Regions from separate parts of the Pseudoflavonifractor intestinihominis genome, predicted to be linked through region 1. Evidence: riboswitches for the same ligand, from Rfam matches in the RefSeq annotation. Region 1 holds a riboswitch; the other holds the start of a gene.

Region 1 (9,551 bases):
GCAGCAAGGTGACCGAGTGGCCCGCCACCGTCACCGCCAGCGCTGTCTACACCGCCAAGTGGACCGCCGACGGCGGCTCCGTCACGCCTCCTCCCACCCCCGGCTATATGTACTACCATGTCACCGTCAACTACCTGGACCGGGCCGACGGCAGCAAGATTGCCCAGAGCTACACCAGCCCCAGCCACATCGAGGGCAGCGCATATGACGTGAGCGAGCAGGACGCCATCGCCATCGACGGCTACACCTACGACGGCACCGAGGGCGACAGCCTGACCGGCGTGCTCAACAGCAACAAGACCGTGAATGTGTACTACGTGGCCGACGGCACCGACATCCCCGACGACGACACGCCCACCACTGACCTGCCCGACGTACCCGGCGGCGACGGCGGCCAGACCGACATCCCCGACGACAACACCCCCACCACCGATCTGCCCGGCACCGGCGACACGGGCAATACCGGCACCGGCGACACCGGCACCGGCAGCGAGACCAACATCCCCGACGGCGAGACACCCACCGGCAACCTGCCTCAGACCGGTACCCAGGCGCAGGTCTCCGCGGCCCGCGTGGCCCTGGGCGCCATGGCCCTGTCCGCCGCTCTGGCGGCGGCCGGACTGGCGCTGATCCTGTTCCGCAAGAGCCGGAGAAACGCCTGAGCGGAGAGGCCATAGCTTCCGTAATATAGGATAACGGCGCCAGGCGGCGGTCCCGATGGACCGCCGCCTGGTTTTTCACAGGTAAAGAAAAACCGCCGATCCTGACAGAGCGCCGGGTTTACAGAAAACAGAAGAGGAAAAACGGTATAAAAAACGGTGATGCCGGGAGAGAAAAAAATCAGATGTGACCGAAATGTAACCACGGCCATGTATAATAATCCGTGTAAGTGCAGGAGAGAGGCAGTGCAAAGGAGCGTGCATGCGATGAAGACAAACGGCGGTGAGACATTTTTGGTTCAGATCCGCAATACACAGAACGCGACCTGGCAGGGAACTGTTGCGTGGACAGACGGGCGCAAACAGGAGACCTTTCGCAGTGCGCTGGAACTGATACGACTGATGGACAGCGTCCTCAGTGCCGGAGATAACCAAGAAGAAAGCGGGGAGGAAAACAGAAGAAAATAACGCTCACACCCAGCAGAAGAGGAAAGAAGCGCAGATCCATGCGGGGACAATCCCGCTCCCATTTCCCGCAGGGGATGGGAAGAGCTCTATGGAACCGACAAATGGCAAACCGGCTGAAAAACCGGGACGCAAAGTCAGGAGGCTAAAGCGGAGTCCCCTCCGCCACGCCCGTCCGACCGCCGCACTTCTATTCTCAATGAGAGGAGAATGAAAATGTTGGCAAAGAAAACGAAGAGAATCCTGGCATCCCTGCTCACCGCAGCCATGGTAGTGGGCCTGCTGCCCATGAGCGTACTGGCCGCGGGGGGAGAACTCCTGAGTCCAGAGAGCAAGTATTACGCCACGGACGGCACCCCTACCAGCCAATCCAACGCCAAGGTGGTCCTCAGCAAGAACGCTGAGCGCACCGCCGCCGACGAGTGGCAGGTCACCCTGTCGGCCAAAGTGAACGACATCCAGATCGAACAGCAGCCCCTTGAGGTCACCTTTGTCCTGGACGTATCCGGCTCCATGGCATGGTGCGCCGAGGAGCACACCCACGACAGCAGCTGCATCGGCTGCGGCCTGGAGGAGCACACACATGGCAGGGACTGCTACAACTGGTGGGGGCAGCTGATTTGCAACAAGGAAGAGCACACCCACAACAGCAGCTGCTACACCTGCGGCAAGGAAGAGCATGTCCATATTTCCACCGGCTGGAACGCCAATGTCTCCGGCGGCGAGCCCTGCAGCCTGGTGAAGAGCGGCAAGGCCCAGTCCCGGCTTGAAATCGCCGTCTCCGCCATCAAGAACATGGTGGACACCCTGAGAGCGCAGCTGGGCGGCAAACTGACAGCTAACTTTGTGATCTTCTCTTCCGATGGATACGGAAATGGCGTCAGAAAGAATAGTAGCGCCAAGGTGATCTCGGAGAGCCAGCTGGACAGCCTGACAGCTGTGGGCGGTACCGACCTGTCCGCCGGCGTGACGCTGGGCGTTGACCAGTTTAAGAGCAGCTCCGCCCGCCAGGTGCTGGTGGTCGTGGCCGACGGTGACTCCGACGACGGCTATCCCAACCGGACCGCCACCAACTTCAAGAATGACGGCGGCATTATCTACACCGTGGGCTTCACCTTCTCCAGCAGCAGCTTCAACAATCTGGCCACGGATGCGGACCACGCCCTGCTGGCCAGCGACGATACCGAGCTGGGCGAGGCCATGGAGGACATCTCCACCGACATCACCGCCATGATCTGGGACCCCATGGGGGACAACTTCTCCGTGGTGAAGGGCAGCGCCCAGGCGTCGGGCATTACCGACGGCGTCCTGAACGAGTACAGCGACCTGATCACCTGGTATCCCGGCGAAACTCAGCTGGACCGGAACAATGACATCGTCACCCTGACCTACACCGTCAAGCTGAAGGACAGCGCCAAGACCGCCGGCGTACATACCGGTGTGCCCCTCAACGGCGACGCGGAGCTTCAGTACAAGGTCAGCAACAGCGAGAACGGCCCCATCAACGCCGACTTCCCCCTGCCCAAGGCCAGCTATGAGGTGGGCACCATGACCGTGGAGTACCGGGACGTGGAGACCGGCGCGCCCATCAGCGTGCTGCCCGCCGACCGGACCATCACCACCATCACCGACTACGGCGAGCCTGTCTTTGACGTGAACCTGCCCGCCGAGAGCGTCCCCCAGGGCACCAACCAGACCTGGTTCTATGTGAGCAGCGCGCTGGACGGCGACCGGGAGTACAGCGACACGGAGGCCAATATTGCCGCCACCACCGGAGAGCACACCCTGGTGCGGTACTACAAGCTCCAGAACTCCTACACCGTGACCTACCAGTACACCGGCGATGTGCCGCAGGGCGCGCCCACCGCGCCTGACAGCCAGACCTATCCCGAGGGCACCGTGCTTGACGTGGAGGCCGCCCCCGTCCTGCCCGGCTATGAGTTCTCCGGCTGGACCACCGATGACGCCGCCGTCTCCGATGGCAAGTTCACCGTCAACAGTGACGTGACCTTCACCGGCTCCTGGAAGGCCCTGCCCTACTACACCGTGGTGGCCAATTTCTACACCAACACCGACAACGAGGGTTACAATCAGGACAACACTGAGTCTGTTACTCTCAAGTCCCTGACCTATGGCGACTACCAGGACTATGTGGCCTCTGAAAAGCAGACCTGGGAGGGCAACGGCCAGACCTACACCCTGAACGCCGAGGCCACCGACACCCAGACCGACGGTCTGAGCACCGTCATCACCCTGCGGTACGAGCGCAGCGTGACCAGCTCCGCGGAGTATGAGGTGGTACATGAGTACTACGTCCGCACCGACGGCGTAATTGCCGATACGCCTGAGGACACGCTCACCGACGGCCCCATCGCGGGCAAGCACGACCAGGTCATCGACGCGGACACCATCACCGCCAAGCCTGTCAACGGCGTGTATACCTACACCGAGACGAGCCGCTCCGGCGACATCACGCTGGACAAGAACAGCAAGCAGACCATCACCATCACCTACGTCCGGGACCGCTACACCGTCACCACCTGGATCGACGAAAACGGTACCATCACCCCCGACACCGCCGTCTATGACGCCGGCGAGGACGTGAAGGTGGACTGGAAGGCCAACCTGGGTTATGAGGTGGCCAGCGTCAAGGTGGACGGTGAGAGCTCTTCTGCCGACGGCACCATCTCCTTCAACGGCCTGGATGCCGCCCACAGCGTGGAGGTCACCACCAGTCCCATCGACTACCAGCTCCATGTGAAGTACGTGTTTACCGATGACAGCACCCACGAGGACGAGGGCTTTGTGGACTACACCGAGGAGCACATCTACCACATCGGCGATTCCTATGAAGTCACCGCGCCTGCCGGCCCTGCCGGGTATACGTACAGCCCCGAACTCTCCGCCTACACCAGCGGCACCTTCGGCGCCAGGGATGTGACCGTCTATCTGACCTACACCCCCAACGACAAGTCCACCGCCATCGTCCTGTTCCAGGACCGGAACGGCAATGACCTCCAGACCGCCATCAGCGACTCCGGCCTGGTGGGCCAGTCCTACGATGTGAGCGCTGCCGAGGATTACACGGAGATCACCACCTATGGCGGCGTGCGCTATCAGTTCGTGGGCGACGACATCGCCACCACCGGCGCCGCCTATTCCGGAACCCTGCCCGAGGGCGGCGTGACCATCATCCGTACCTATGAGCCCCTGCCCACCTACACTGTGACCTATGATCCCGGCAAGTGCGGCACCTTTAAGCATCAGATCACCTCCGGCCTCTACGCCGGCGACCCCACCCCCGCCTTTAACGGAACCCCCACCGGCGCGGACAACTGGGTGTTCGACGGCTGGTCCCCTGAGGTGACCGCCACCGTCACCGGCGACGTGACCTATGTGGCCCAGTGGAAGGAGATGCCTAAGCTCACCGTGGTGTATGAGCTGTACACCTCCCACAACGGCGGAGCGTACGAGCTAACCGACACCGTTACCATCAAGGACGCCGAGTATGTGGCCCTGGGCGTACAGAGCCACACGGCCCCTGCCGCCTACGGGGACGGCTATGCTCTGGTGGGCGAGGCCACCCAGTCCACCGCCGCGCTGAGCTACAATGAGAGCGCCACCCTCACCTTCCGCTATGAGCGGCAGACCTTCGGCTCCGTGGACTACACGGTCAGATACGTCTACCGCACCCTCACCGGCGACGCCGAGAATGTGACTGTGGACGGCTATCTGGATGTGCCCGCCACCGGCACCCACAGCAGCGTGGTCTACGCCGCCGATGTGGAGGCAAAGCCCAACTACAACGGCAAGCTCTACGTGTTCAACGCCGCTGCCAGCGACAAGTCCATCACCCTGGACGGCAGCGTGGGACAGACCATCACCCTGTATTATGACCGGTATGAGTACGTCGTCACCGTCAACGGCGATGAGGGCGTGGCCTCCACCACCGCGGCCAGGGCACCTATGAGAAGGGCAGCGACGTCACCGTCAGCTGGACCCTGAACCCCGGCTATGAGCTGGTCTCCGTCACCGTCAACAGCGTGGACCATGCCCTCAGCCAGGTGGATCTGACCAACCTGAGCGCGGACGCCACCGTCTCCCTGACCACCAAGAAGGTGCTCTACAACGTGACCTACTACGTGGACGGCACGCAGTACGGCGAGGTGGAGAACTACTACTACGGCGACGCCGTCACCATGCGGCCCGCCCCCAGCGCCCCCAGCGGCATGACCTTCAGCGGCTGGGACAAGACCCTCACCACCATGCCCGCCGAGAACGTGGACATCCACGGCACCTTCTCCTACATCGACTACACCGTGGTCTACAAGCCCGGCGACCACGGCACCTTTGACGAGCAGAGCTACTCCGACCTCCACTACGGCGATGATACCCCCGCCTTCCGGGGCGAGACCACCGGCGAGGATACCTGGGAGTTTGCCGGCTGGCAGCCCGAGGTGGCGGAGACCGTCACCGGCGGCGCCACCTACACCGCCCAGTGGGAGCGCTCCGACTACACCGTGGTGGTCAATCACGTGAGCCAGGCCACCGGCGAGACCATGGAGACCAGCACCAACCAGTACGACGTGGACGCTGAGAGCGCCGCCGCTCCCCTGAGCGCGGACAAGATCCCTCAGGACTTCAAGCTGGTGGGCTGGACGGTCAATACCGAGGCCGCCGACAGCGTGACCTTCGACCAGGCCGGCAACGCCGCCATCAACAGCGACAGGGTGCAGACCATCACCATCACCTACACCTACGGTCCCAAGGCCGCCGCCTATGTGAACATCAACTACCTGCTCACCGACGGCACCAAGGACGAGAGCGGCGCGTACAACGTGATCGCGCCTCTGGACATGGAGATCAAGGCCTACAAGGAGAACGACGCCTACGACGTGACCGCGGATGTGGCCGCCTTTGACGACGCCCACCAGATGTACACCCGCATCGACGCCGACAGCCTGACCGGCACCATCTCCGGCACCCAGACCGTTATCATCAACGTGTACTACACCGCCGATGAGTACGAGTTCACCGTCAAGTACTTCAATGACTACACCAACCAGGAGATCGAGCCCGCCGAGGGCCTGACCGTCACCGGCAAGGCGCCCTACGGCACCACCCTCACCCAGGAGCTGGTCTCCCAGTATCTGGGCTACACCGAGGGTGAGGACTGGGTCAACGCCATGCGTCCCGCCGACTATGAGGACGGCGTGGTGACCTACATCACCATCAGCGACGACACCGCCAAGAACGTGGTGGAGGTCCACTACGACTACGAAGTGCCCTACAACCCCGGCTACATGTACTATCACGTCACCGTCAACTACCTGGACCGGGCCGACGGCAGCAAGATCGCCCAGAGCTACACCAGCCCCAGCCACATCGAGGGCAGCGCGTATGACGTGAGCGAGCAGAACGCCATCGCCATCGACGGCTACACCTACGACGGCACCGAGGGCGACAGCCTGACCGGTGTGCTCAACAGCAATAAGACCGTGAACGTGTACTACGTGGCCGACAGCACCGACATCCCCGACGATGACACGCCCACCGGCGACCTGCCCGACGTGCCCGGTGGGGACGACGGCGGCCAGACCGACATTCCCGACGACGACACGCCCACCGGCGACCTGCCCGACGTGCCCGGCGGGGACGACGGCTCCGGCGAGACCAACATCCCCGACGGCGAGACGCCCACCGGCAACCTGCCCCAGACCGGCAGCGTGGCCGGCCAGGTGGAGAACCGCTGGACCCTGGGCGTGCTGGCCCTGATGGCCTCCATGGCCGCGGCCGGCCTGTCCATCGCCATCTCCCGCAAGAAGGAAGAGGAGAAGTAAGCCCTCCCCCCATCCTTATAAATGAACCCCGCAGGCGGGGCCTCCAATCGTGGAGGCCCCGCCTGCGCATATCAGGGGCATGCCTTGAGATGGAGGCCCCGCCTGAAATTTTTTCAAAAGGGCCGGGGGCTGGTTCCTATTTGGCCCGGAATACGCTATAATGATAGGAAACAAACGGCCCGAGCGCAGGCCGGATCAGGAACAGAGGTTGACATGATTTGAAACACATACTCTCCCTGTCCCACCCCCAGGCCATGGACATCCGCCGTCAGGACGGCGTCCGCTCCCACGGCGCAGACCAGGACTGGTACAGCCTGCCCTGGCGGCAGCGGGCGGGATGCGGTCCCACCACCGCGTCGGTGCAGATGGCCTATCTGGCCGCACAGCGGCCGTCTCTGGCGGCGCTGTGCCCGCTGGAAGGGAGGGAGCAGGGGACCTTTGTGGGCTATATGGACCAGGTATGGGAGTACGTCACCCCCGGAGACCACGGGCTCAACCGGGTGGAGATGTACACCGGCGGAGTGGCCCGGTTCTGTGCGGCCAGGGGCGTGGAGCTGCTCCCCCGGGCGCTGGAGGTGCCCGCCGGTGAAGGCCGGCCCGGCTTTGACCGCTGTGTGGCCTTTATCCGGGCGGGATTGGCGGCCGACTGCCCCGTGGCCTTCCTCAATCTGGACAACGGGGCGGTGGCGGCCCTGGACAAGTGGCACTGGGTGCTCCTCTCCGCTCTGGAGGAGGGGGACCGGGGGACCCTGGTCACCGTTGTGGACAGCGGGAAGACCTTTCCCATCGACCTGAAGCTGTGGTATGACACCGCCCGGGACCTGGGCGGCTTCGTGTGGCTGGAGGAAGTGCATTGAGAGAATTTCTGCTGCGGTTCTGGCCCTGGATCGGGGGCTGGGCCGGTATCATGAGCCTGCTGGACTTCTGCCTGATGGGCTTTGACAAGCGCCGGGCCCGGCGGGACGGCTGGCGGGTGCGGGAGCGCACCTTTTTTATCGTGGCGCTGCTGGGCGGCGCCCTGGGGGGCGTGATCGGCATGTTCTTCTTCCGCCACAAGACCAGACACTGGTACTTCCGGTACGGTCTGCCCGCCATCCTGATCCTCCAGCTGGTGCTGGTGGCCTGGGGGCTGCTGTCCGGCGGCGCCTCTTGACGGGCCCGGCCAGGCGTGGGATAATATGCCAGGCCAGCCCGGTGAGACGGGCTGTTTTGCTGTGCAGACGCCCGCAAAAGAGGCACGGCCTCTGCGGGCGTAAAATTTGAAGTGCTTGGTTCCGAGGTGCGGGATTATGATCGATCTGTTGGTAAAGACCTTTATTAAGGACTGCGGCAACGTGCAGGACCCCCAGGTGCGGCAGCGGTACGGCACCCTGTCCGGCGCTGTGGGTATTTTTCTCAACCTGCTGCTGTCGGCAGGCAAGATGATCGCCGGCGTGCTCACCGGCTCCATCGCCATTACGGCGGACGCCTTCAACAACCTGACCGACGCGGGCTCGTCGGTGGTGACCCTGGTGGGCTTCCGCATGGCGGGCAAGCAGGCCGACGACGACCACCCCTTCGGCCACGGGCGCATCGAGTACCTGTCCGGCCTGGCCGTGTCGGTGGTCATCCTGCTGGTGGGCCTGGAGCTGGCCAAGAGCTCGGTGGAGAAGATCATCCACCCGGAGCCGGTGGACTTCTCCTGGCTGTCCGCGGGCATCCTGGCCGCCGCCATCTGCGTCAAGCTGTGGATGAGCTATTTCAACCGCAGCCTGTCCCGCCGTATCGGCTCCGCCGCCATGGCTGCCACCGCCACCGACTCCCTCTCCGATGCGGTGGCCACCTCCGCCGTGCTCCTCAGCAGCCTGATCGGCAAGTTCACCGGCGTGAACATCGACGCCTGGGCGGGCATCCTGGTGGCCGCCTTTATCCTCCGGGCGGGCTGGGGCGCCGCCCAGGACACCCTGAACCCCCTCCTGGGCCAGAGCCCCGACCCGGAGCTGGTGCGGGACATTGAAAAGACCGTTCTGGCCCACCCCCAGGTGTTGGGCATCCACGACATGATCATCCACGACTACGGCCCCGGCCGGTCCATGATGTCCCTCCACGCTGAGGTGCCCGCCGGGTCGGACATCATGGAGGTCCACGACGAGATCGACGCCATCGAGCGGGAGCTGAAGGCCAAATACCATATTGAGGCCAGCATCCACATGGACCCCATCGTCACCGGGGACGCCACCATCAGCAAGGCCCGGCAGATGGTGCTGGACCTGGTGCGCCAGGTGGACCCGGCCATGACCATTCACGACTTCCGCATGACCAGCGGTCCCCGGCACCGGAACCTGATCTTTGACGTGGTGGTGCCCTACAGCGTGAAGCGCACCGACGAGGAGGTCCGGCGCGAGATCGAGAAAAAGATCCGCTCCGCCGACCCCAACAGCTTTGCCGTCATCCAGATCGACCGGGCCTACACCCAGGAGCCCGACTGACCCGGCCAGTCTTTACAAAAAATTCACCCCATGGGGTGAAAAATGTCTATAATGTTATTACAGTAATCATATGGCCGGGGCGGGTCCCGGCCGCGGAAGGATGGTGTACGGAAATGGCG
Region 2 (9,551 bases), on a different contig from region 1:
TACGAGGACGCCCTGCTGGACGAGCTGTCCGTGGACGGGTACGACAACTACGTGCTCCAGATGTCCATCCTCACCGCCCCGCCGGAGCATGGTCTGTAGAACAAAGGAGCCCCGCCTCTGAAATCAGGGGCGGGGCTCCATTATGCTCTGGTGCTGGAATTTCCTCTCGCGGGGTTCAGGCCGAAGGCTCAGCCCTGGTGGCGCTCCTTGCGGAACAGGACCACGGTCACGCCGCCGAACACCACCGCCAGGCACAGGAACACACCGCTGATGGCCCGGAACACAGGGGCGCTGCTGGTGGTACCGGTCTGGGGCAGGTTGCCGGTGGGGATGTCGCCGTCGGGGATCTCGGTCTGGCCGCCCTGGCCGGGGTCGGTGGTTTCGGGCAGATCGGTGGTGGGGGTATCCTCATCCGGGATCTCGGTCTGGCCGCCCTGGCCGGGGTCGGTGGGATCGGTGGTTTCGGGCAGGTCGGTGGTGGGGGTGTCCTCATCATCGATGTCCGTCTCCTTGTCGGCCACGTAGTACACGTTCACGGTCTTGTTGCTGTTGAGCACGCCGGTCAGGGCGTCGCCGCTGGTGCTGTCGTAGGTGTAGCCGTCGATGGCGATGGCGTCATAGGCGCTCACGTCATAGGCGCTGCCCTCAATGTGGCTGGGAGAGGTGTAGCTGGAGGCGATGGTCCGGCCGGTGTCCTTGTCCAGATAGTTGACGGTGACGTGGTAGTACATGTAGGACGGGACGTAGGGCTCGCCGTGGGCGGCCTTCAGGGCCAGATAGGTGACCTCGTCCGCCACAGGGGTGTACTCGTCGTAGTAGCCGTCCACGCTCCAGCGGCTGGTGGCATCGGCGCCCTTCAGGCCGTCCACATACCAGCCGGTGATCTTGTCGCCGCCGGTCAGGGTCAGGTCGCCGGACATCTGGCCGGCGGGTACCAGGTTGAGCACGTTGGGGTAGCCCTCCATGCCCATGCTGTAGATGTCGTCGCCCGCGCCGGCGGCGGTGTTGTTGTACACGGCCGCCCCCTCGCCCAGGGTCAGGGTGCCGTACAGGCTGGCGATGCCGCCGCCGTAGCCGTTGACGCCGGTGCTGTGCAGGGCCACGGCGTTGCCGGTGACGGTACCGGTGACGGTCACGTTGACCTGGTTGGCGTAGATGCCGCCGCCGTAGTTGGCGCCGGCGCCGCCGGTGATGGAGCCGGTCACGTCCAGGTCGCCCAGGTAGGCGTACACCGCGCCGCCGTAGCTGGGGCTGGTGCTGCCGGTGATGGCGGCGCCCAGGTCCAGGTCCATGTAGGCCGCGTAGATGGCGCCGCCGTACACGGTGGCGGTGCTGTTGGTGATGGTAGTCTCGCTGTCCACAGTGGCGGGCACGTTGTAGCTGCCCTTGATGCCCTGGATGGCCAGCGCGCCGCCATAGCCGCCGGTGCTGTCGGCGATGGTGCACTTCTCCAGCTTCAGGCTGGTGTCCATGGTGAAGGTGTCGGCCACCAGGATGGCGCCGCCCATGACCGCGGCGGTGTTGCCGGTGAAGGTGCTGTCGGAGATGACAGCGGGGCCGCTCTGGTGGGAGATGGCGCCGCCGTTGCCCGCGGTGCAGCTGTTGTCAGTAAAGGTGCAGTTGGTGACGGTCAGGCTGTTCTGGGCGCCGGAGCAGAGGCCGCCGCCCATACCGCTGGCGGTGTTGCCGGTGAAGGTGCAGCCGTCAAAGCGCAGAGCTTTGACGTTGTCCGCGTACGCGCCGCCGCCGCCCGAGCCGCTGACGCTGCTGTTGCCGGTAAAGGTCACGCCGGTAAAGGACACGGAATTGCTGTTGCTGCAGTACACGGCGCCGCCGGTGCCGCCCTGGTTGCCGGTGAAGGAGCTGTCGCTCACCGCGACGGTATCCACGCCCAGCATGTACAGCGCGCCGCCCAGGGTGTTGGCGTCGTCCCGGCCGTTGCTCTCAAAGGTGCAGCCGGTGACAGTGACCGAGGGGACCTTGGGCGCGTCGGCGCCCTCGCTGGTGGTGGGGCCCTTCACCGCCACGGCGGAGCCGTAGTTGGTGCCGGCGGTGCCCACATTGTTCTCCAGGGTGCAGCCCTCCATGTACAGGGAGCTGTCGGTCCACAGGGCGCTGCCCGTGCCCGCCACGTTGTTCTCAAAGGCGCAGTCCACCAGGGTCAGGGTGCTGGCCTTGCCGGCGGTGCAGTAGATGGCGCCGCCGTAAAATGCCGCGTTGCCCCGGCCGGCGCTCTGGCCGCCGTCCAGTGTGCCGTTCTTTACGGTCACGTCCACCGCGGCGCCGTCAGGGCTGGTGATGACCAGCAGCTGGTCCGCGCCGGCGCCCTTCAGGCTGTGGCCGTTCAGGTCCAGCACCAGGCTCTTGCTGATGTTTACGGCCCCGGCCAGCTCCACGTCCCCCTCCAGGGTGACCGTGCCGCCGGCCTCGGCGGCGTCCACCTGGGCCTGGAGGGCGGCCTGGCCGTCGGTGGGCTGGGTGTCGTCAGGGTTCTCGCCGGGGGTGGGGTCGGTGCCGCTCAGCACCTCCGGGCTGCCGGTGCTCTCCGGCTCCTCCGCCGCGATGGCGGCGGTGCCCAGCATCCCCACCACCATGCACAGGGTGAGGACCATTGCTAAGATCTTCTTCGTCTTTGCCAGCATATTTCATTTCTCCTTTCTTTCTCCGCTGCGGGAGAAAGGTCTATGAAATCTGCGGCGGCCGGACCGGCATGGCGGCAGCTGCCGCTTTAGCCTCCTGGCTTTGCGTCCCGGCCTTTCGGCCGGTTTGCCTTTGTCGCTTCTTCAGAAGGGGAGACCATCCCGAGTCAGGTCCGCCCCCGTCTACGGCAATACTGTATCATGCAACGGTTACATTTCGGTCACATTTCAAAAAATGTTTTTTATTTATATTTCTATTGTGAAGGAATGGGATCTTCTGTTCCCGCTTCATCCTCCCTATATGTGCGTATTCCCCCCTGATTTTCTATAAAACACTCATTTTCATTCATTTCCGCGCTTTTGTTTTCCATAGAAAAACATTTTTCTGTCATCTCTTTTTTTCGTAAAAAAACAATGGCTCTCCCCGCCAGCGGGGAGAGCCATTGTTCCTTCTGTCTCTATGGGCCGGGGACGGTCCGGTCCGCGCCGGTGATCCAGCCGCTGGCCGCCACCACGTCCCCCAGGTAGAGCACCGCCAGCTGGCCCGGCGTGGGGGCCCGGGCGGGGGTTTGCATCTCCAGCACCACGCTTTCCCCGTCGGCACGGGCCACGGCCGCCAGCTCGGTCTTGGAGTGGCGCAGGCGCACCGTCACCTCCAGCGGCTCCGGCAGGCCGTCCACGGCCAGCCAGTTCATGTCGGCGCAGTATACCCGCCCGGCCATCAGGTCGGCGCCGTCGGACAGCACCACCTTGCCGCAGGCCGGGTCGATCTCGGTCACATAGTACTTGTGGGGGCCGGACACCCCCAGCCCACGGCCCTGGCCCAGGGTGTACCGGTGGATGCCTCCGTGGCGGCCCAGCACCTTGCCGTCCCTGTCCACAAAGTCCCCGGGCGGCGGCACCGCGCCCCGGCGCTCCAGCCAGGCGGCGTAGTCCCCGTCGGGGATGAAGCAGATCTCCATGGAGTCCGGCTTGTTGGCCACCGGCAGCTCCGCCGCCCCCGCCATGGCCCGCACCTGGGTCTTTTCGTAATCACCCAGGGGGAAAATTACCTTCTGTAATATATCCTGGGGCAGCCGGGAGAGCATATAGGACTGGTCGTTGGCCCTCAGGCCCTTGCGCAGCAACACCCTGCCGTCGGGGGCCAGGGCGGTGCGGGCGTAGTGCCCGGTGGCCACCTTGTCCGCGCCGATCTCCTCCGCCAGGGCCAGCAGGGCGGGGAACTTCACCGTGGGATTGCACCGGGCGCAGGGCAGGGGGGTGCGCCCCGCCAGATAGTCCGCCGCAAAGGGGCCGCACACCTGGCGCTCCAGCGCGTCCCGGATGTCCGCGGTGTGGAAGGGGATGCCCAGTCGGTCGGCCACGGCGGCGGCGTCCGCCTTTCCCGTGCCCCCCAGGCCGATGTCCAGATACAGGCCGTGGACCTCATAGTCCCGGCTCAGCAGCTCTGCCGCCACGGCGGAGTCCACTCCGCCCGACAGGCCCAGCACTACCTTTGGCTTTGTTGTCACGTGCTTGCTCCTTTATTTAAAAATAAGTCAGAACCGGACGCCGGGGTCCGCCTCCAGCTGTCCGTCCGCCTTGAGCAGGGAGGCCGCCGCCTGGGCTGTCCCCTCGGGGACGGTGTACCAGGCCGCCCCGGTGGTGTCCGACGGGGCGTAGCCGTTCCAGGCATAGGCCAGACCGCCCTCGTACAGGGCCAGCTCGCAGTTCTCCCACAGGCGGAACACCACCAGCGGCTCTCCCTCCGCCTCCTCCTGGGTGATGGTCCAGCCGGGCAGGTCCAGGACGTCCACCAGACCGCTGCCGTCCTCCAGGGTGTAGTACACTCCGCCGGTCTTGCCCAGAGCGCCGCCGCTCAGGTGCTGGGCCAGGCCGTCGGGGGTGATGCTGTCGTCCAGGGGGCGGCCAAACCAGCTCAGCAGCGCCCACGCCCCCACCGCCGCCAGCAGCGCCAGCGCTGCCAGGGCGATCTTGTTGAACCGCACGCCCCGGCGTACTTCTTTTTCCATCCTATCCTCATTCATCACGGCTATTCGCCTCCTTTTCTCCACAGTCTACCCGGAAAATGTGGACAGCCTGTGAAGAAATCGTGACGATTTTTTAAGCCCGACCCACCTTTCCCCGGAAAACGGCAGCGGGGCGGTTCCCCTCATCCGTATCGCGCCCAAAGCCTTCCCCCTGGGGGGAAGGTGCCCCCGCAGGGGGCGGATGAGGGAAATGGCGTCAGCCCCGCTCCAGTGCGATCATCAGCGCCGCGATGTCAGCAGGACTCACGCCGGAAATCCGGCTGGCCTGGCCCAGGTTCAGGGGACGGATTTCCGACAGCTTCTGTCTGGCCTCCAGCCGCAGGCCCTGGAGGGATTGGTAGTCCAAATCCGGGGGCAGGGGGCGGCTCTCCAGCCGGCGCATCTCCTCCACCTGCCGCTGCTGCCGCTCGATATAGCCCCGGTACTTCAGGTCGATCTCCACCGCCTCGGTGACGGCGGCGGGCAGCTCCGGCCGCCCGGGGTCCAGGGGAGAGAGGTCGCCGTAGGTCATGCGGGGACGGCGGAGCAGGTCGGCCAGCCGGGCCCCGTTGGGGGCGGGGGGCTCCCCCTTGCCCGAGAGCAGGGCGTCCAGGGCGGGGGAGGGGGACACGCCGGTGTGCTCCAGCCGGGCACACTCCCGGTCCACGGCGGCGTACTTGTCCAGCATGGCGCGGTACCGCTCCTCGCTCACCAGCCCCACCTGGCGGCCCAGGCCGGTGAGACGGCGGTCGGCGTTGTCCTGGCGGCACAGCAGCCGGTACTCGGTGCGGGAGGTCATCATCCGGTAGGGCTCGTTGGTGCCCTTGGTCACCAGGTCGTCGATGAGCACGCCGATGTACCCCTGGTCCCGGCCGATGACCATGGGGGGACGGCCCAGCAGCTTCAAAGCGGCGTTGATGCCCGCCACCAGGCCCTGGGCGGCGGCCTCCTCATAGCCGGAGGAGCCGTTGAACTGGCCCGCGCCGTACAGGCCGGGGATTTTTTTGCACTCCAGGGTGGGCAGCAGCTCCGTGGGGTCCACGCAGTCGTACTCGATGGCGTAGGCCGCACGGGTCATCTCGGCCCGCTCCAGGCCGGGGATGGTGTGGAGCATCTCCACCTGTACCTCCTCGGGCAGGGAGGAACTCAGACCCTGGATATACAGCTCCTCCGTGTCCAGGCCCATGGGCTCGATGAAGAGCTGGTGCCGCTCCTTGTCGGGAAAGCGGACGATCTTGGTCTCAATGGAGGGGCAGTACCGGGGGCCAATCCCCTCGATGGTGCCGTCGTAGAGGGGGGAGCGGTCCAGGTTGGCCCGAATGACGGCGTGGGTGGCGGCGTTGGTGTAGGTCAGGTAGCACACGGCCCTGTTGGCCGGGGGCGCGGCCGTCTCAAAGGAGAAGGGCTGGGCGTCCGGGTCGCCGGGCTGGAGCTCCATCTTGGAGAAGTCCACGCTCCGCCGGTGGACCCGGGGGGGCGTGCCCGTCTTGAAGCGGCGGATGGACAGCCCCAGGGATTTGAGGCACTCGGTCAGGGGCAGGGCGGCGGCCAGACCGTCGGGGCCCGAGTCCCGCACCACGTCGCCCACGATGGTGCGGCCCCCCAGGAAGGTGCCGGTACACACCACCGCGGCCTGCACGGCATACACCGCCCCGGTGGCGGTGACCACCGCGGACACGGCGCCGTTCTCCGTGCGGATGGCCACCACCTCGGCCTGCTTGACCCACAGGTTTTCCTGCCTCTCCAGGGTGTGCTTCATCACCTTCTGGTATTCCCGCCGGTCGGCCTGGGCCCGCAGGGACCACACCGCAGGGCCCTTGCCCCGGTTCAGGATGCGGTACTGGATGCAGGCGGCGTCGGCGGCCCGGCCCATCTCGCCCCCCAGGGCGTCGATCTCCCGCACCAGGTGGCCCTTGCCCGTGCCGCCGATGGCCGGATTGCAGGGCATGTTGCCCACCGCGTCCAGGTTCACGGTGAAGCACACCGTCCGCAGGCCCAGCCGGGCGGCGGCCAGCGCCGCCTCAATGCCCGCGTGGCCCGCGCCGATGACCGCAATATCAAAGGTTCCCGCAAAATATTCCATGGTCAGTTCTCTTTTCTTTATATTGTGGGGGTAAAATGCCTTCCCCCGGGGGAAAGCCTATGGGGCGCGTCCTAAGCCTTCCCCCCTCTGGGGGGAAGGTGGCATTTGCGCAGCAAATGTCGGATGAGGGGAAATCTCTCAGTTCGCAGGCGGTTTGTGGATACAAGGGGAACGGCCTCCGGCGGCCTACTTTCCAGCGAGGGAAAGTAGGAAAAGCTCGCCAGGGGGCAACAGGCGCGGAGGGCCCTTTCAGGGCCAAACGCGCCCGTTTCCCCCTGGTACCCCCTTTCGGAGTACGTCCGGCGGCGGCAAAATTCAATCACCCGCTGTATTTGTGAGCAGTTACTATGCCGGTTCGGTGCCCTACGTATCGTTCCTGCGTCGCCCGAGCAGAGTTACCCGCCCAGACTTGTAAGCAGCTGCAATTCAAGGGGCGTTCTCAATGCCGCACGCAGTCTCTACGCCGTGTTCCAGCCTCTGCCTGAGCGGGCTTTATGCCTGTTTTACCTCTTACTCCCCCGATTTCAGCACAATGACCGGCAGGTGGGGCCGGTTGAACAGCCGGAAGGAGATGCCCCCGTTGCCCAGGCCCCGGGACACCATCAGCGTGCCGCCTCCGTCCAGGGGATAGAGCCCGGCGGTGTGGGTGGGGAAAAACCGGCGGCGGGTATTGTCGATGAGCCCGTCGGTAAAGGGCAGCCGGATCAGCCCCCCGTGGACATGGCCGCAGAGCGTCAGGTCAAAGCCGCACCGGTCGTACACCTGGTAGTACTCGTTCCGGTGGGCCAGCAGCACCACGTAGGGGTCCCCCAGGGCGGCGTGGATCTCGTCGGACAGCTCCTCCGGGGTCTTCTGGTCGTAGGGGCCGTTGGGGTCGTCGATGCCCGCCAGGACGATGGTATCCCCGCCCCGCTCCAGGGTCAGGTACTCGTTGGACAGCACCGTCACGCCCTGCTCCTCCAGCAGGCTCTTCACCGTGGCCGCCTCCTTGATGGCCCACTCGTGGTTGCCCGTCACATAAAAGGTGGGGGCGATGGCGGTCAGGCCCCTGGCCAGGGGCTCCAGAATGCCCATCTGGTCCGGGTCGTCGATCACGTCCCCGGTGATGGCAATCAGGTCGGGCTCCAGCGCCGCCGTCTTTTCCAGCAGAATTTTGTTGTCCTCCCCGAACTCCCTGCCGTGGAGGTCGGAGATCTGCACGATGCGGTAGCCGTCAAACCCCGCGGGCAGCCGGTCTGAGGCAACCGTGAGGGTCTCGGTCTGAATCCGGGTCTGTTGGTCGTAAAAGAACAGTCCACCCGCCACAAGCACCAGCACCGCCGCCAGCAGGATCAGCGGCCCTCTGCGCCGGGGACGGGATTTCCTTGTTGCCATGAAGCGCCTCCAGTTGAAAAATGGACCGGCGGCACCGCCGCCTTAATGATGCCGTATCCCATGACGGCGGCGCCGGAATGATCTCCCGCCGGGAGTTCCGGTCGCCCTGAAAGGGGCGGGAGAGCCGGCCTAAAAAACAAAAATAACGATGGCCGGGCAGCGGCTATTATACCACGCCCCACCGCCCCCACGCAAGAAAAGCCGCCCGAACCCCGCCGCCCGGCGGGCGGCGGGACGGGGTTTTCTTAAGATTTCGCCCCGTTTTTTAAGCTTACTCCCCGCCCCGGCCCCTTTCGTAGGAAAAATCTCCCCTTTCCCGCCCGTTTTCATGTAAAAAAGTATTGACGTAAAGGCAAAAAGCGTGTATGATACCGTTTGTAACCAGTTTGTAATCATTTCATTCCGTTCTGTAATTTTCAGCGCTCCCCGCTGTGTTGCAGGCGGATTCTTATTTTGACTTTTTGCCTTTCTTAAGGAGGTCCTTCTCCGATGGATGAGATCTTACACTCCAATGGCCGGCAGGCAGTGCCCGACGCCATCCCCGCCGAAGAGACGGCGGGCGGCGTCCGGGAGGAAGGTAGCTCCCGGCAGGGCCGCCGCCCTGTGCTGGACGCCCTCATCGCCGCAGGCCGCAGCGTGGGCGCCCTGCTCCACCGGGCGGACGCCGCCGCCGCCGGCCACAAGGCCGTGGGCCCTCTGGCCTTCCTGCTGATCGCCGGCGTCATCGGCGTGGCCCTGGTGGTGGGCACCGTGTACACCCCCAGCTACGTGGTGTCGGTGGACGGCGTCACCCTGGGCGTGGTCTCCGACCCGGAGGTGTTCGAGGGCGCCATGGAGCGGGTGGAAGCCCGGGCCTCCGATATTCTGGGGTATGACTACACCCTGGACAACGCCGTCACCTACGACTTCGCCCTCACCGAGAAGGACAAGCTGTCCAACGTGGGCGACTTTGAGACCTACCTGTTCGACCAGATCGGCGAGGTGATGAAGAGCTACGTGCTCAAGGTCAACGGCCAATTCATCGGCGCGGCCCAGGACGAGACCTCTCTCACCGCCATGCTGGACGCCATCAAGGCCCCCTATGTCAACGAGAACACCACCTCCGCCGAGTTTGTGGAGTCCGTGTCCATCAGCCGGCAGTACACCCCCTCCGACGTGGAGCAGGATCTGTCCGCCATGGAGGCCCGCCTGACCGCCAACACCAACGGCCAGACCACCTATGAGGTCCAGAAGGGCGACACCTTCATGCAGATCGCCTACGACAACGACATGTCCCTGTCCGAGCTGGAGGCCCTGAACCCCGACGTGGACATCAACAACATCTATATCGGCCAGATCCTCAACGTGCGGGAGGTCATCCCCTTCCTGTCCGTCCAGACCACCGAGACCATCACCTACCAGGAGGCCATCGCCAGCCCGGTGGAAGAGGTGGAGGACGACTCCATG

What was found. A riboswitch is a leader RNA that binds a small molecule or an ion and turns the genes downstream of it on or off. The one in region 1 is predicted to bind cyclic di-GMP.
Region 2: linked by a shared signal. The riboswitch ahead of WMO64_RS13175 (right-handed parallel beta-helix repeat-containing protein) and the one ahead of WMO64_RS00585 (VWA domain-containing protein) in region 1 are both predicted to bind cyclic di-GMP.

What each region holds. Positions count from the first base shown of each region.
Region 1 covers NZ_JBBMFK010000001.1:116,396-125,946, forward strand. The annotation lists gene WMO64_RS00575 (InlB B-repeat-containing protein) at 1-662, shown strand, start outside; gene WMO64_RS00580 (hypothetical protein) at 927-1,127, shown strand; cyclic di-GMP riboswitch class I at 1,221-1,311, shown strand; gene WMO64_RS00585 (VWA domain-containing protein) at 1,341-5,129, shown strand; gene WMO64_RS00590 (hypothetical protein) at 5,168-6,964, shown strand; gene WMO64_RS00595 (hypothetical protein) at 7,183-7,821, shown strand; gene WMO64_RS00600 (DUF1294 domain-containing protein) at 7,818-8,117, shown strand; gene WMO64_RS00605 (cation diffusion facilitator family transporter) at 8,254-9,432, shown strand; gene WMO64_RS00610 (response regulator transcription factor) at 9,546-9,551, shown strand, end outside.
Region 2 covers NZ_JBBMFK010000024.1:40,477-50,027, forward strand. The annotation lists gene WMO64_RS13170 (MerR family transcriptional regulator) at 1-99, shown strand, start outside; gene WMO64_RS13175 (right-handed parallel beta-helix repeat-containing protein) at 189-2,642, opposite strand; cyclic di-GMP riboswitch class I at 2,693-2,781, opposite strand; gene mnmA (tRNA 2-thiouridine(34) synthase MnmA) at 3,098-4,150, opposite strand; gene WMO64_RS13185 (hypothetical protein) at 4,178-4,651, opposite strand; gene mnmG (tRNA uridine-5-carboxymethylaminomethyl(34) synthesis enzyme MnmG) at 4,866-6,731, opposite strand; gene WMO64_RS13195 (metallophosphoesterase) at 7,242-8,105, opposite strand; gene WMO64_RS13200 (M23 family metallopeptidase) at 8,595-9,551, shown strand, end outside.